DNA from 2 places in the Moheibacter stercoris genome. Region 1 is predicted to be linked to the other one. Evidence: riboswitches for the same ligand, from Rfam matches in the RefSeq annotation. Region 1 holds a riboswitch; the other holds the start of a gene.
The links. Region 1 has a riboswitch for cobalamin ahead of ABID46_RS06015 (TonB-dependent receptor plug domain-containing protein). Riboswitches for the same ligand answer to the same signal wherever they lie in the genome.

Region 1 (8,365 bases):
AGTGATAATTTCCACTAAAATCCATGAAATCTTGTTTTAAAGGTTGTAATGCGTGGAAATTCGAGCTGAAATTTCGTAATATTCTGAATTGAGGATAAGCTTCAAATTGGCTTGCTATACATGAATATTATCCTTTTATTATTTGTAAACCATGGTGTCTTTGGCTATGATCCAAATTACCGAATCAATTCGATAATCCCGATCATAATAATAGATCCTTTTTACAGGACTTCCATTTGATTTAACTTCTGTCAAATATTTTTCGTCCAAACGATAGACTAAAATGCTGTCGTCAACCAAATCTAATTCATCAACTAAATGAGCTTTATGTTCCTTCCATGATAAATATACATAGTCTTGAAACTCTTTGTCGGAAAAATTAACATACTGTGAATTTTCATTTTCAGGTTGATGAATCGCCCAAAACTCATCACCTCTCTTCACTAATTTCGAACTAGAATTGAAAGTGGGATCTTTGTATTTTCTATAATCAATCAAAATACTATCAGGATAATTTTTTACAACAAAACCTGCCTCATAATCCTTCTTGCTTTCCAGATACTGTGTATTATCAACGCAAGAAAAAAGAAAAAGAAAAATTGATAGATTTAGTAGTTGATGTCTTTTCACAGGATCTATTTAGTTTATATACTACGTACTTTTTCCTTAAGATGAATAAAATTGAAACTGAATAAATTAGATAACCAATATCCTAAAAAATGCTATCTTTCCTATTTAAACAAACGCCAAAAATTACCTTTCTGAGATTTCTTTCAATTTCTCCAAAGCTTTTGGATATTTTTCTTGAAAGTAACCGATATGATCATCCACCATATCAATTTCCACAATAACCGTTGTGATTCCCTTTTCTTCTTGAAATCGATAATTTTCATGTCCACCAGCCCAGTTTTCTACCATTTCGCCGGTTGTCACTTCTTTATCTCCGTCTATAAATCCATAATGTCTAGCAGACACAAATACTCCTGGAATATTCTCCTCAACCATGGAAACCATCCCTCCTCTTTTTCCCTTTTCGTCAAATCCCACGAATAGAATTTTACTTCCTTTTTCCCAATTTCCCTCATAAGTTGAAGTCGGATTGAAAGTCTTCGTCCAAAATTCGTAGGTTGATTTATCGCTTAATCCTAGCATTTTGTCATAAACCTTTTGAGCTGATGCTAGTATTTCCTGTTTGAATTCTAATTTTTTCATATTCGTTTCCAATTCATTTAACATTCAGTGGCTTAATTGATAACCAATTAATTCATCCATTAAAATTAACCATAAGAAATTAGAGATCGCTAAGTATTTTTAGAAAGTATTTTAAACAAGCTAAAAGATTAAGTTTCTTATTTCTAAAGTTTTCCTTGATGAACTATTAAATTTAATTTTAATAAAAATTCATTCAGTTTATTTTCATACACTCTTCATACACTATCTATGCTTTATCTATACATTATCTATTCTTTATCTAAAACGTAAAATAATTAATATTTCATGAAAAATTAATTTATATATATAAAAAGCCTCCCATATGGAGGCTTTTAGATTATTCTTTAATTAATTTATGAAGTGTCGTTTTTTGATTGGATTGTATCTTGACGAAATAGATTCCTGATTTAAGATCTCGAATATCAATCTTTTCATTTGGTTCGACCATTTGGTTCAAAACAATTTGTCCTAATTCGTTAAAGATTTTCACAAGAGCATTCGATGAATTTTGAATTTGGAAATAATTCATCGCTGGATTAGGATAAATTTTAACTTTAGGTAAGTTTGATTCATTTAAATTCAAAGAACCTTCATTGATAACGCCAACAGCATCCAAATCAAAACCTGAAGATGCAAAAGGAGTGGGATAAGGATCGTTTACTTTATTTCCAAACTGATCAAAACTTGCATATTCTGGATCAATCGAACCTACCACATCAATTAATTTCACATGCGTGATTTTCGATTTATCCAAGAGAGGATGCGCTTCTACATCATCCAAATCAAATGGAGTTCCAAACATAGCTCTGTATTTCCCAGCAAAATTATTGAGATAAGTAGGATCTACATTTCCAAATCCATCCACTTGGGTTTCGGTTTGTGTTTGGCTATGGGCTGGAAATCTGAAATAATTTTGACCGTCAGAACTTACTTCTACGAAAGCAATTTCTAAAAAAGTATCACTGAAACTGTTCTCAAAAACCGCAAAATCAAATCCAGGTCCATTTGCAATGGGTTTTTCAAATGTTAAAATAGCTGTTCCGCGATCACCTAAACTAACCACCACTCCATCTGCGATTCCTATAGCATCAGCATCTTGACCATAGGAAGCGAAATTGCTTCCTTGATCTTGTGCATTTGGATTGGCTATATTTATATAGCCTCTTGTTATTTGCGAAGTAGTTGCCCAATTCACAAACAATTCACTATCATAGGAAATGGCTGTTGAACCTTCTTGTCCCGCAGCTGGCGGATAAGACTGCGAAAATCCTTGGGTACAAAGCATTAATCCTGCAATGATTGTAAACTTTTTCATTATTGAACAATTAAACGATATGTAGAAACTTTATTCTGAAATTGAGTAGTAACTATATACACACCTTTTTCTAATCCTTGAACAGAAATTCCGTTTTTCGTATTGGAAGTAGTAAGAACTAATTTCCCCGTTAAATCAAAGATGCTGACTTTGTCTATCGATAAATCATTCACATAGAAAACAGTTGATGTTGGATTTGGATACAATTGAGATTTTGTCAATTCAACATCTGCTGTGTTCAATAAAATAACTTCATCTGTTGGTATAAATGGTCTTCTTTCACCAAAGCTGAATCCTGCCCATTTTCCATTTTCTAAATTGCTGGTTGCTATACTATTTTCTGTAACCCAATTAGAAAGGTCAGTTCCGATGAACGTTTTCCAAGGATTATCTTCAGATGAAATTCCTTCGAATTCGTTAAATGTAATGGATGAAATTTGATCTTCTGTAAGTGAAAATTCAAAATTTTCAACACGATTAGAAATTCGAGTTAATGCTTCTTCAACTGTAATTGTTTCTTCTTCGTATTGAATTCCAAAGGCAAATGAATTGGCTACGCCTTCTGTATCAGTTCCAAAATCCACAATCAAAATACTTCTGTTTTGACCTTCTCCAATCCAAGTATCTATATCTGATTCTGAAAACCATAAAGAAGAATAAGCAGGAATTGGAGTAACAGGATGCTCGGGTGAAGGGTTCATAAAACCGTAAGATGTTCCATACCATCTCTCATTTTGCAAGGGTTCCGAAATTCCTGCATTCATTGACATTGTTTCGGCTGTTTCACCCGACCAAGTACTCCACCAATCTGGATCTCCTTCCAATCCTTGGTGTGCGTTAAAAATGATGTCATTCAAAAATCCGCCATTGGATCCTGTTAGGTGTGAAAAGTTAGGTTCAGCATCTTCAATGGCTTGAAGCATTTGACCAAATGTTATATTTTGCCCTTCCTCATAACGAAAACCCCAAGCGTAAGAACGATCATCTGTTCCGTCTTTGAAATCAACGATTAAATAAGAAGTTTGAGAACCTTCGCCTACGTAAAATTTCACATCATTACTCGTGAATTGGCCCAATGCCAAAGAGCTAAATAGAATGGATAAAAAATAAATGAATTGTTTCATTTCGTTAAAATTTATAGTTTTATAATTATTAAATACAGTTTTATTGTCTTGCGTAAACGCCATTTGGAATCAAGCCGCTGATAGGATATTGGCTTTGTAATTCTCCCGTGATGGTATAAACAAACAATTCACCATTGCTTTGGTAATCTTTTGCGTCGCATACATATAACCAACCGTTGACCACATTGAAACCATAGAGGATTTCAACACCATCATTTTCTACATTTCGTATAGGTGTGCTTGGATGTTCAAAATGGTTCGTAGATGTTTTATAGATGTTTTTACCAATTGTATAATAGAGCGATTGATTTTCAATTTGCAAATGATTGGGACGCATACCTTCCGTGAAATTTATTTGATCCAGGATTTCACTATTTTCTAAATTGATTTTATACAAAGCTCCATTGCTCGAATAGTCAATGCCGCTCCAATCTTGGTATCCACTACATAAAACAAACAAATGATTGCCGTGAATTTCCAATCCATTTGGGTAATCTGCCACCGTGATAGAACCCGAAATAGTATGGTTGTTTAGGTTGATTTTTGTAAGGGTATTTCCGTAACTATAATCTCCTCTTTGTGCTACGTACAAAGTATTTTCATAAGCAATAAGTCTTTCAGGACCTTGAGGAACGGATATTTTTTCGGTTACTTCAAATGAATCCAAATCAACCACAGCAATAAAGTCATCGGTTGGGTTGCTTCCATCTCCCCAATTGGAAACATAAGCATTGCCATTATAAAAACTGATGTATCGTGGATTGTGAAAATCTCCTCCAATAGTTGTTATGGATTCAAGAGTCGTAGGATTGACAACTTCCACTGTGTTTGAATTGTTGACTACGATATACCCAAAGTCCTTGTGAAAATTCATACTTTGTGCTACATCGCCCAAACTACGACCATTTACTGCGTGGAAAATATCATTCTCAATTTCGCCATTGGAATGAATAAAAGCCAAAGAGGCATTGTTGTAGGTATATCCGCCTTCACTGAGTACAAATACTCCATTGGCATAATTTCCTTCAGTAATTGGGGTTTGAGTTGAATCGTCACTATTACAGGAAAAAATCACTAGTAGAAATAAAAAAACGATAGAAAGATTGCTTGTTTTCATTGTTTATAATGTAAGATTGATAAAAAAGTGAATGTTACGTCCTGGAGCTGGTCGAGCTTGGACAGTTTCATATGCATAATCGGTAAGGTTCAATAGTTCTGTGCCGATTGTAAATTGTTTTTTGGTTCCAAAACGATAATCTAGTCCAATATTGGAAAGAAAATAATGAGGAAGTTGGTGTTCCGATTCGTTTCGAGTAGTGGTAAATACTTTTCCATTGAACAAAAACTGATAATACAAAGAAAGATTTTTCCAAGCGTAAGTAAGGGTTGCAGTTGCTTTGTGATAAGGAACATAAACAAGTTGTTTATCCAAATTTTGATCATTTGAAACGGTATAACCATAGGTTGAATTCAAAGAGAAATGGTGATCTTGAATTGATTTTTTTGCTTGTAAATTGGCCTCCAACCCGTAAATATGAACATTGGCTATGTTTTCTGGTTTCCAAAATATCCCTCCTAAAACGCCTGAATTGGGAATCCATCTGATGAGATTTTCAACCCAATTGTGGTAGAAGGTAAATGTGAAGAAAACAGGCTTGGTTTTGATTTCATTGGTTAGTTCAACTTGATAGGAAGTTTCGGGAATTAAATTGGGGTTTCCTGCTCCTGGCCAATACAAATCATTGTAAGTAGGAATTCTAAAATTTTTCGATCCATTGAAACGAATGGCATAAAAATCAGTCAATTTTAATCTTCCACCCAATGAATAAAGGATTGGATTTCCATAGGATTCACTTAATTCCTGTCGAATGCCTAGTTCATAATAGAATTTTGAATTTACCCAATGTTGAGCCGAAATGGACATGGAGCCAATGTGTCTTCTTTGATCTTGCATAGACGTACCGCTAAATCCATCATTGCGTATGTATTCTAAAAATGCAATGAGGCGAAGGTTTTGCCTAGCCTGATAACTCAATTTAAAATTAGACGTGAATGTTTGGACTTTTCCTGGCTCATAGTTGTCGCTATTTAAAGATTCAAAGTATTTGTAGGATTCAGTCAAATACGCAATCTTAAAGTCGGTTGAGAATTTTTTCTGTTTGGAATCCCAATGAACAAGACTTCTCGTATTGAAATCTTCGTATTTCTTTTTGGTTTCAAATGGATTTATTACAGATAAATGACGATTGGCTTGAAAAAGATTCCCCAAGAATCGAAGCCTGTTTTTTGAATCCAATTTGTGCCCCACACCCAAACTTAGATTTTGATTGTAAAATTGTCCATTGCTATTTTTTCGAGAAGTTTGATTGGAAAATGTATAATCATTGTCAGAAGCATAACGACTTAAACCTAAGTTCAAACTTGTGTTTTCCGACGAATATTTCGTATTGATGGTCGTCGAATACGTATTGAAACTTCCATATTTCGCATTGATTTCAGCATTAAAACCTTGGTTGTACGCCAAATCATTGATCAATTCGATGCTTCCGCCAACAGCATTATTGGTTTCTGCTACATTTCCTGCTCCACCTTTAATTTTTATCTGATCAAAACCCCTAACATTCACCGTATTGAAATCGGTTTGACCCGTTGTTTGAGAATTGATATTTATGCCATTCCACAAAACAATGGTTTGTGAGGCCGTAGTTCCTCTAAAAGAAGGTGAGGAAACCATTCCTACTCCATTTTCTTTGAAATAGATAGAAGTATTTAGATTCAAAACATTGGTTAAGGAAGGTTGATTTCGTTTCAGAATCGAGTCCGATAAAACTATTTCAGATTGCGTTTGAGATTGTTCAATAGGGTTCTTGCCCAACAAAATAGCCTCTTGCAGGTAAATAGTATCGTCCTGAGCGCATACGTATTGCATCCCCAATACGTAAAAGCAAATAATAAGTGCTTTGTACATATACTTATCTTGCTTTTCCACCGAAAGCAAAAAATAAAAATTAACTTATTTTGGCAGGTTTCCTGGCTTGTTCAGCTTTTTTCCTTCCCATACGATAATTGTACAGTGGATTGTAGTAAAGCTCTTTTGATGAACGTACAGTTGCGGGGACAGCTTCGGCTTTTACCGAATTCCCTTTTAACCCAAATTTTGAAATTTTGGGCACCAAAACTTTGGCAAAAGTATGCAATTGTAATTTGAAACTAAGAGGAAAATGTTGAAATTAACTTTAAGTTAGCATTCTAACTTGTTTTAAATCCTTTGTAGATGCAGTATTTATGTTCGTTTAAGTCAAAAATACCTTATATTTGCGACTCATTCGTTCTTTTCAATATCTTCTTTAAACGATAAGGTTTTACATTACTGTAAATTAAAAGGGAATTGTGTGCAAATCACAAACTGTCCCGCAACTGTAAGTACCCTATGTTTTGCATAAAATACCACTGTTCGTCTAGGCGTATGGGAAGGTGTGCAAAATGGTACAAGTCAGGAGACCTGCCTCATCTTATAACGACAATGCTTTCGTGGATTGAAGCTAAAAGTCAACAGGTCAATTAAGGTATTATTGGCCTATTCTTTTGTGTACTATTACGATTGCTAAAGGTGTTGAAGAACATTTAGTAGTAAAAATAAAATTAGTATAGTATGCAAAAAACAATTCATCTACGCTTTGGAATTCTTTGTCTTATGATTGTCATCGTTGCTTTTAGTCGATTGATTCCTCATATGCCCAACTTTTCACCACTTGGGGCCATTGGTCTTTTTGGTGCAGCCTATTTCACACATAAATGGCAAGCCTATTTAATTCCCATACTAACTACTTGGGTAAGTGATTTGTTTCTCAACAACATGGTGTACGCAAGTTATTATCCGGAATTTACCTGGTTTTACGAAGGATTTTATTGGCAGTATGGAAGTTATTTACTGATTGTTTTGATGGGAATCTTTCTATTCAAAAAAGTCAACATTCAACGTGTCGTTTCGGGAGCATTCTTGGCAAGTATAATTTTCTTTTTGGTGTCCAATTTTGGGGTTTGGATGTCAGGAACCATGTATCCAAAAACATCCGAAGGCTTGGTCGCTTGTTATCTAGCAGCAATTCCATTTTTCAAAGGAACATTAATTGGAAATTTATTGTTTTCAGCTGTTTTATTTGGAACGTTTGCGTTTGCACAAAAACAAATTCCAGCATTGTCTAAAAAAGAATTGGCTTAAATAGATGGAGAATTTAGAACAAGCCATTCAACATAAAATTGATTTCAAAACCAAACCCTTGGGTTCATTGGGAATCTTGGAATCCCTTGCTAAACAAATTTGTTTGGTCCAAAAAACATTGAAGCCCAAAATTCAGAAACCCACTCACTTGGTTTTCGCTGCCGATCACGGAATCACAGAATCGGGTGTAAGTAGTTATCCATCATCGGTAACGGCTGAGATGGTGAAAAATTTTCTGAGAGGAGGAGCTGCGATCAACGTTTTTTGTCGACAACATCAAATCGATTTAAAAATCATTGATGCGGGAGTGAATTTTGATTTCGAAGAGAACGAAGATTTAATCAATTCTAAAATTCGAAAAGGAACCCATAATTTTCTTCATACGCCTGCGATGACGCAGGAAGAATTGGAGAAATGTTTTGAATTGGCCGGAAAGCAAGTGGACATTGTATTTCAAAACGGTTCCAATTGCATAGGTTTTGGGGAAATGGG
Region 2 (8,365 bases), on a different contig from region 1:
CAAATTGATCACAGCAATAAAATCATCATTGGCATCGGCTGGATTTCCCCAATTGGACACAAATCCTTTTCCGTTTTCAATCACCATATATCGAGGACTTGCCAAACCTGTTGAAACCGTACCCAACTTTTGAAACGTATCGGCATCTACCACCTCAATCGTCCCAGAACCACTCAAAATGATATAGGCTTTGTCATCATCCAAGTAAATGCTTTGCGCTGTATCGCCCAAAAGCCCACCATTTACTGCCTCAAAAATATCGTTTTGCAATTGACCATTTTCATGCAAAAAGCTCACACTCGCATTGGAGCTTCCCATGTTTCCTTCATTCAAAATAAAAACCCCGTTTTCAAAATCGCCTAAAATTGGGTTATTTGAAGAAGAATCATCGTCGCTACTACATGAAGTAAAAAAAACAGATGAAACTGTGATTCCTGCTAGTAAAATTTGATTAAGTCTATTCATTTTTAAAAATTTATATCGATTGTTATGTTATAATTTCTTCCTGGCATTGTTCTGTTTTCTACATTTTGATACACCTCATCCAAAAGGTTTAAGATTTGAAAACCAATTCGATATTGTTTAGTTTTTCCAATACCATAGTTTATTCCCATATTCGACAAAGAATATCCGTCCAACTCATCTCTATTTCCTGAATCTGTATACACAGAACCATTGTACATAAATTGATAAAAAGCCGAAATTCCCTTCCAAGAATACCCAACTGAACTTGTGAATTTGTGATAAGGCACATAGATCAATTGTTTGTCGGTAGCTTTGTTTTTGGATTCTGTATAGGCGTAAGATGCGTTAAACTCTAGACGATGATGATGAAATTTTTGATCGTACTTAAGGTTTGATTCCAATCCCCAAATACTTACTTCTCCTAAATTTTCTGGAACTGACAAAGAGCCACTTGGAACCCATTGAATGTAATTTTCGATCGAATTTTGATACGCAATCAATCCAAAGCTTAAGTTTTTCAATCGAAATTGATTGGCTAATTCATATTGAACCGAAGTTTCAGGATTCAAATTTTCATTTCCTGAACCTGGCCAAAACAGATCATTGAACGTAGGCATTCGGAAATTTTTGGAGGTATTCAATCGCAATTCGTACCATTGAGTCGGATTGTATTTCAATCCCAAAGCATACAAAAATGGCGAAGTATACACATCTGATAATTCTTGTCTGAGACTTGCTTCGTACAGAATTTTGGATGAAATGCGATGTTTCATTTGAAAAGATGCTGAACCAATTTGACGTTTCGCAAAGTCAATTTTAGAAGTTTGAACTTCTGTATGTTGTGCCTCCAAATTCAAATTGAACCAGAGATTTTTCCAATGATAGCCCAAATCGTATTTCAGCATATAGGTTTTTCCATCACCTTTTTCTGAATAGCTGGATAGCGAATGAGGAAAATATTCAAATTTTTCTCCGAGATAAATTCCTTTCAAATTCGACTGAAATTTTCCCAATTTCGAATCCCATTCTAGCATAGATTTGGTCGAATAATCTTCGTATTTAGAAGGTTGTGCATTGGCCGAAATAAGAGAAAAATTCCGATCTGAATCCGAAATATTTCCATACCATTTTAATATGTTTTTGGAATTTAACTTGTAGGCTGTCGCGACGCTTAAATACTGATGGTAAAATTGTCCATTTCGGTTGTTTCGGTTTTGCTCTGCAATTTTAAAATCGTTGTCCGAACCATTTCGTCCAAATTGAAAATTCAAACTAATCTTTTCATCGGAATATTTCGACTGAAAATTCAATCCATATCGATTAAAACTTCCATAATTGGCCAAAATTTGATTCTCAAAACCTTTTCGAAAGTTTAATTCGTTGTTGAGATGAATGCTTCCACCGATTGCGCTACTTCCATAAGCTACCGAACCACCTCCAGATTTAATAACAAGTTGATCTGCCGAATGTATATTCAAAACATTGAAATCTGCTTGTCCCAAAAAGGAAGAATTCACATTGACTCCATTCCAAATAACTGCTGTATGCGATGCCGACGTTCCACGAAAAGAAGGAGAAGAAACCATTCCTGCACCATTTTCTTTGAAGTAAATGGACGAATTGAACTGCAACAAATCTGTCATGCTGGACGTATGTTGATTCAAAATCGAATCTGACAAAATCGTTTTGGTTTGGGTTTCCACAAATTGCACCAAATTTCGATCTGAAATTACGGCTTCGTCTAACTGAACTGTTTCCTCTTGTGCCTGCAGAAAATGACATCCTACCAAAAAACACATCACTAAAATTTTCTTTTTCATGGTGTTTGTTGCTTTTCCGCCGAAAGCAATAAATTTTATGTTTGTCCATTTGGCAGGTCTCCTGGCTCGTTCTTTCCCTTCCCATACGCCGCGGCGCACAGTGGTTTGTAGTAATTTTTGAACTTACAGTTGCGGGGACAGCTCCGGATTTTAACCGGATTCCCTTTTCATCCCGACTGAATCGGAACACCAAAATGGACGACAAAGTTAAGGATTTATTCCAATCAATTGTAGAAACTTCGGTTTTCCACCTTGCGAAAATGATGTTTTTCGCTACATTTGTTTCACGTATAAATTTTCGAAATTATGGACGAAAGAACAATAGGATTAATGAGTTATATTGGCCCAATAGGCTTAGTTGTGGCAATTTTGATGGACAAAATCAAATCTGATTTCACCAGATTTCACATTCGCCAAAATATTGGTATAAGTTTAACAGCTATTGTGATTTATACGCTAAGTATGTTCATTGGAAACATTAGCGGACTTTTAGGATTTATGATTTTATTAACGGGAATTCTGCCTTTGTTAATGTGGATCATCGGAATTATGGGAGCCGTAAACGGTGAGAAAAAATTGTCTCCTATTTTGGGAGAAAAGTTTCAAGAGTGGTTCAAAACAGTTTAATTATATTTCAATACCAACAAAAATTCAACAATATGGAAGTACATTCAGAAATCCCTCAACAACCCAATACAAATCAAAAATCAGACAAAAAATTGGTGGCTGGAATCCTTGCTATATTATTAGGTGGCTTTGGCGTTCACAAGTTCTTTTTGGGTTATACCAAAACAGGAATTATTCAATTGATTTTAGGTCTGATGTGCGGAATTGGCGCCATAATTGGCATCATTGAAGGAGTTTTATATTTGACTAAATCTGATGAAGAATTTGAGGAAACTTACGTTCGAAATCAAAAAGAATGGTTTTAATAATCACATAAAAAAACACCTTAATTGAGGTGTTTTTTATTTCTATAAAGTTTGATTTTCTTTATTTCAATAAGAACTTCTTGGAATGCGATTTCCCTTGATTGTCCTTGAAAACAGCAATGTAATAGCCAGAAGGAATTCCTTGTAAAGAAATTCTTCCCGAAGCGTTTAGTTGATTTTTACTCAATACATTTCGAGCAGAACTATCGTAAATTGCCATTGAATTCAACGATTTATTAGATGAATTGAATTGGTAAATCAAATCCCTGTTTTGAACAACGATTTGAATATCTGTTTTGTTCAATTCTTGCGTTGACATGGTTGAAACTTTGGCAATTTCGATGACAAATTCCAATGCCAATTTTACAAATTTCACCGAGTGTGAAGCATCATTGTTCATGGCTGCAAACGTATCTTCTTCGGAATGCACAAACGGATTATGTTCACCAAAAGAAGATTCAAATGGAAAAGAAGCCAAATAGCCATTTTCGGTCCAGCTCACATGGTCGGAACAGCCGTATCCACAAGCTGTGGTTCCATAGGTAATTCTATGCTCGCCTGTACTATTGTAATGTTCCATCAATTCCACCCAAAATAAATTCAATTCAGAAGAAGTAAACTGTGCATCATTAATCAATCCTACATCTACAGACGATCCATTGTAATTCGTCATATCGAATTGAGCCATCGCCACAACATTTTTGTTTTGATTGTTATATTGCGTCGCAATTTCATTGGATCCTACCAAGCCAATTTCTTCTGCTGCATAAGCCATAATTTGAACCGTACGTTTCGGATGAAAATTTTTGGCAAGTAAAATGCGCAAAGTTTCTGTCATCGTTGCAATCCCAGACGCATTGTCATCGGCTCCAGGAGCATTGGTTTGAAGCGACCAATCCCCACTATCCAAATGGCCTCCAATCACCACAATTTCATTGGGCACTTCCGTTCCTGGAATGGTTAAAATTACAGAACGTTGTTGGGTTAATTGATGTTGAAACAATTCTACGGTTATATCTTCCCGATTGGCAGCTTGGGCCATTTCTTGCCATTTTTCTTTTAAATCCAATGCTGCTTGCCTACCAGAAGATGTTGTATGAAAACGAGAGCCATAATTTTCTAGCTCCAAAATGGTATTGCCTAAATTTTCTTGACTTACCATGCCCAAAACTTCATTGACAAACATATCTTCGGTAATGGTGAAATCCAAAATATTGAATTTCTTGGGCGCATTTTTCGTTAACGCCTGAACTGCATCCTGCGCATCAGTCCTATAAATATAACCTGGTCCGTGTAAATTGCCTGATTTTAAAGAAGGAGCCAATTGGTGTTGAATTTGAACGGCAGAAACATTCCCTTCGGTTGCTAAAATTACAATTCCAGACGGATGACTAGATTGAAGGGACAAAGCACTTTCGTGGGTCATTGTGGCATACACCCAATCGCTCGATTGAGCGAATAGTTGAGCCGATAATGCCAATAGCATTATCGATTGGATAAATTTTCTCATTTTGCTGTGTGTTAATAATTTAATGAGAAACGAATGTACGTAATATTTTTATTGATTTCTAGAAATTTCTGCTCGTAAAAGGTTTGGATTGAGGTGATTTCCTCTGGTAATTCTTTGTTGTCCGGATGGTACACATTGTGACTTGAAATCAAAACATCATGCCCTTCCATTTGGATAATTCCATGTGTATAACCATGCAAGAATTCACTGTCTGTTTTCAAGTGAACAATTCCATCCTTATTTAATACATGATGGTATTTACGCAACAAATCTGGATGTGTCAAACGATGTTTGGTTCTTCTGAATTTGATTTGAGGATCTGGAAAAGTAATCCAGATTTCGCTCACTTCGTTTTCAGCAAAAGCATAATCTATCAATTCAATTTGAGTTCGAACAAACGCAACATTGTTCATCCCGCTTTCAATCGCTGTTTTTGCTCCTCTCCAGAAACGTGCTCCCTTGATATCAATTCCAATAAAATTTTTGTCCGGATATTTTTCGGCTAATGAAACACTGTATTCACCTTTCCCACATCCCAACTCCAAAACAATCGGATTGTTATTTTTAAAAAACTCTTGATGCCATTTCCCTTTCATTTCAAACCCCTCAATCATTTCAGCTCGAGTGGGTTGAAAAACGTTTCCAAATGTTTTGTTTTCTGAAAAACGTTTCAATTTATTCTTCCCCATAATTCTTTGTAAATCAAGTGGCGAAAGTAAGGTAGAATTTTTTTTTATGCAATTTTGAAAATTTTATTTGTAGAAATAAAAAACAACCCTATATTTGCAGTCCAATTCAGGGAGCATAGCTCAGTTGGTTCAGAGCATCTGCCTTACAAGCAGAGGGTCGGGGGTTCGAATCCCTCTGCTCCCACAAACAAAAAACGCCTCGCATTTTATGCGGGGCATTTTTATTTTATAAAAACGGAAAACTTGTTTTTAAGTTTGAAAGAAAATAAAAAGGACAGAGTACGAAGTACTAGGGCGTTTTGGTTTGAATACCTAAAACCATTAGGGCTCAATACAGTTAATCCCTCTGCTCCCACAAACAAAAAAGCCTTACACAATGTGTGAGGCTTTTTTTATTTTATTAATTTTTCGCATTCAATCCATTTGAATAATAAGTTTTAGAATTATTAAAGATTTTTTTCTGTTTTTCAAAAACTCTAGTATATTTGCAGCCCAATTCAGGGAGCATAGCTCAGTTGGTTCAGAGCATCTGCCTTACAAGCAGAGGGTCGGGGGTTCGAATCCCTCTGCTCCCACAAACAAAAACGCCTCGCATTTTATGCGGGGCATTTTTATTTTATAATAACTAAAAACTTGTTTTTGAGTTTGAAAGAAAATAAAAAGGACAGAGTACGAAGTACTAGGGCGTTTTGGTTTGGATTCATAAAAACTCTAGGGCTCAATACAATTAATCCCTCTGCTCCCACAAAACGCAAAAAACCTTACAGGAATCTGTGAGGTTTTTTTGTTTTCCGAAGAACCAAAACTTGTTTTGGGCAAAGGAAAATAAAAGAAAACATCATAAGACGAAGTCTTGAGGGTTTTGGGGTTTTGAATACCTCCAAAAAGGGCTCAATACAGTTAATCCCTCTGCTCCCACAAACAAAAACGCCTCGCATTGTATGCGGGGCATTTTTATTTTGACCAATTGAATTCTGAATTTCGTATCCGAATTGGAAAAACGAAGAGTTCTGAAATTTATAAATCAAAAAAACTTCTTACTTTTGTTCACCTTAGATTTTCATCATGGCAGTTAAAACGTTTAGAGAAGTCATTGCTGAGGCAATGAGCGAAGAAATGAGAAAAGATCCTTCTATTTATTTAATGGGAGAAGAAGTAGCCGAATACAACGGAGCTTACAAAGCTTCTAAAGGTATGTTGGACGAATTTGGACCAGAGCGTGTCATTGACACACCAATTGCAGAAGGTGGTTTCACCGGTATCGCAATCGGATCTGCCATGAATGGTTGTCGACCTATTGTCGAATACATGACCTTCAACTTCTCATTGGTAGCGATAGATCAAATCATCAACAACGCTGCAAAAATGTACCAAATGTCAGGAGGACAATGGAACATCCCAATCGTTTTCCGTGGACCAACAGGTTCTGCTGGACAATTAGGAGCAACGCACTCTCAATCTTTTGACAATTGGTATGCCAATACGCCAGGTTTGAAAGTAATCGTTCCGTCTAATCCATATGACGCAAAAGGTTTATTGAAATCAGCAATTCGTGACAATGACCCTGTAATTTTCATGGAATCTGAACAGATGTATGGAGACAAAATGGAAATTCCAGATGATGAATATTTAATTTCGATTGGAGTAGCGGACATCAAAAAAGATGGTTCAGATTTAACCATTGTTTCCTATGGGAAATTGATGAAAAATGCATTGGCAGCAGCTGAACAATTAGAAAAAGAAGGAATTAGCGCTGAAGTGATTGACTTACGAACAATCCGTCCGTTGGATTATGATACAATTATTAATTCTGTAAAGAAAACCAATCGTTTGGTGATTTTGGAAGAATCTTGGCCATTTGGTTCAATTTCAACCGAAATTTCTTATATGGTTCAGCAAAAAGCATTTGATTATTTAGATGCACCTATCAAACGAATCACAGCTCCAGATATTTCTGCACCTTATTCACCAGATTTATTCAAAGAATGGTTCCCAAGTGTGGAAGATGTTTTAGAAGCAGCAAAATCAGTTACCTACAAAAACTAAACTGTTAAAATAAATGAAACCTTCCAAATCGGAAGGTTTTTTTTATGGATATTTGCCAATTATATATGAGACACTTAAACCTTTTTTTCGTATTCTTTCTTCTTGCCTTTCAGACTACTATGATGGCGCAGGTAAAGGTATCTGGAAAAGTAACCGATGCAAAAACCAAAAAGCCTGTTGCTTTTGCCGATGTAAGTTTCCCTATTTCGGGAAATTACACCTCTACCAATAGCGACGGAAGTTTTTATTTGGAATCCGCCGAAAACGATACGATCCTAGAAATCAATGCCAATAATTTTGAATTCCAAGAAATTCAATTGAAAGATAAAGTCAATTTCAATCTTTCTATTTCCTTGGTTCAATTGGTGACCGAAGACAAAACTGTCGAACTGGATGGTGCAACCATCACTTCTAGAACGACTAAATTTCGCAATAAAAAAGAAAATCCGGCTTATCCCATCATGCGGGAAATTTGGGCACGTAAAAAATTCAACGGACTAAAAAGTGTTCCTCAATACGAATATGAGGAATATGAAAAGCTTCAATTTGACTTGAACAACATCGATAGTGCAATGACCCAAAATAGACTTTTCAAGGATATGGAGTTTATTTTTGAAAGTATCGATACATCTGAAATCACAGGAAAAGCCTTTTTACCTGCCTTTCTAAACGAATCTGTTTACAAAGTCTATGGAAAAAATAATCCAAGTCGAAGAGAACGAAAAGATCTCATTGCCAATAAAAGTTCAGGATTTGATGACAACGAAATTGTGGGTCAAACCTTGAAAAACTTGTACAAAGAATTCAATATTTATGAAAACAGATTGAATTTCTTCAACAAAAATTTCGTGAGTCCAATAGCAAGAGATGGATTTTCGGTTTATGAATACGAACTTACCGATA

Region 2: another riboswitch for cobalamin. It lies ahead of ABID46_RS00745 (TonB-dependent receptor plug domain-containing protein); the one in region 1 lies ahead of ABID46_RS06015 (TonB-dependent receptor plug domain-containing protein).

What each region holds. Positions count from the first base shown of each region.
Region 1 covers NZ_JBEPMO010000005.1:88,530-96,894, reverse strand. The annotation lists gene ABID46_RS06040 (hypothetical protein) at 139-630, opposite strand; gene ABID46_RS06035 (SRPBCC domain-containing protein) at 754-1,212, opposite strand; gene ABID46_RS06030 (T9SS type A sorting domain-containing protein) at 1,550-2,527, opposite strand; gene ABID46_RS06025 (T9SS type A sorting domain-containing protein) at 2,527-3,651, opposite strand; gene ABID46_RS06020 (YncE family protein) at 3,692-4,768, opposite strand; gene ABID46_RS06015 (TonB-dependent receptor plug domain-containing protein) at 4,772-6,619, opposite strand; cobalamin riboswitch at 6,655-6,843, opposite strand; cobalamin riboswitch at 6,992-7,175, shown strand; gene ABID46_RS06010 (DUF6580 family putative transport protein) at 7,304-7,873, shown strand; gene cobT (nicotinate-nucleotide--dimethylbenzimidazole phosphoribosyltransferase) at 7,878-8,365, shown strand, end outside.
Region 2 covers NZ_JBEPMO010000001.1:164,306-172,670, forward strand. The annotation lists gene ABID46_RS00740 (YncE family protein) at 1-465, opposite strand, end outside; gene ABID46_RS00745 (TonB-dependent receptor plug domain-containing protein) at 468-2,285, opposite strand; cobalamin riboswitch at 2,320-2,495, opposite strand; gene ABID46_RS00750 (DUF4870 domain-containing protein) at 2,592-2,912, shown strand; gene ABID46_RS00755 (TM2 domain-containing protein) at 2,945-3,217, shown strand; gene ABID46_RS00760 (M20/M25/M40 family metallo-hydrolase) at 3,279-4,727, opposite strand; gene trmB (tRNA (guanosine(46)-N7)-methyltransferase TrmB) at 4,739-5,416, opposite strand; tRNA gene ABID46_RS00770 (tRNA-Val) at 5,526-5,600, shown strand; tRNA gene ABID46_RS00775 (tRNA-Val) at 5,917-5,991, shown strand; gene ABID46_RS00780 (pyruvate dehydrogenase complex E1 component subunit beta) at 6,482-7,462, shown strand; gene ABID46_RS00785 (DUF5686 family protein) at 7,582-8,365, shown strand, end outside.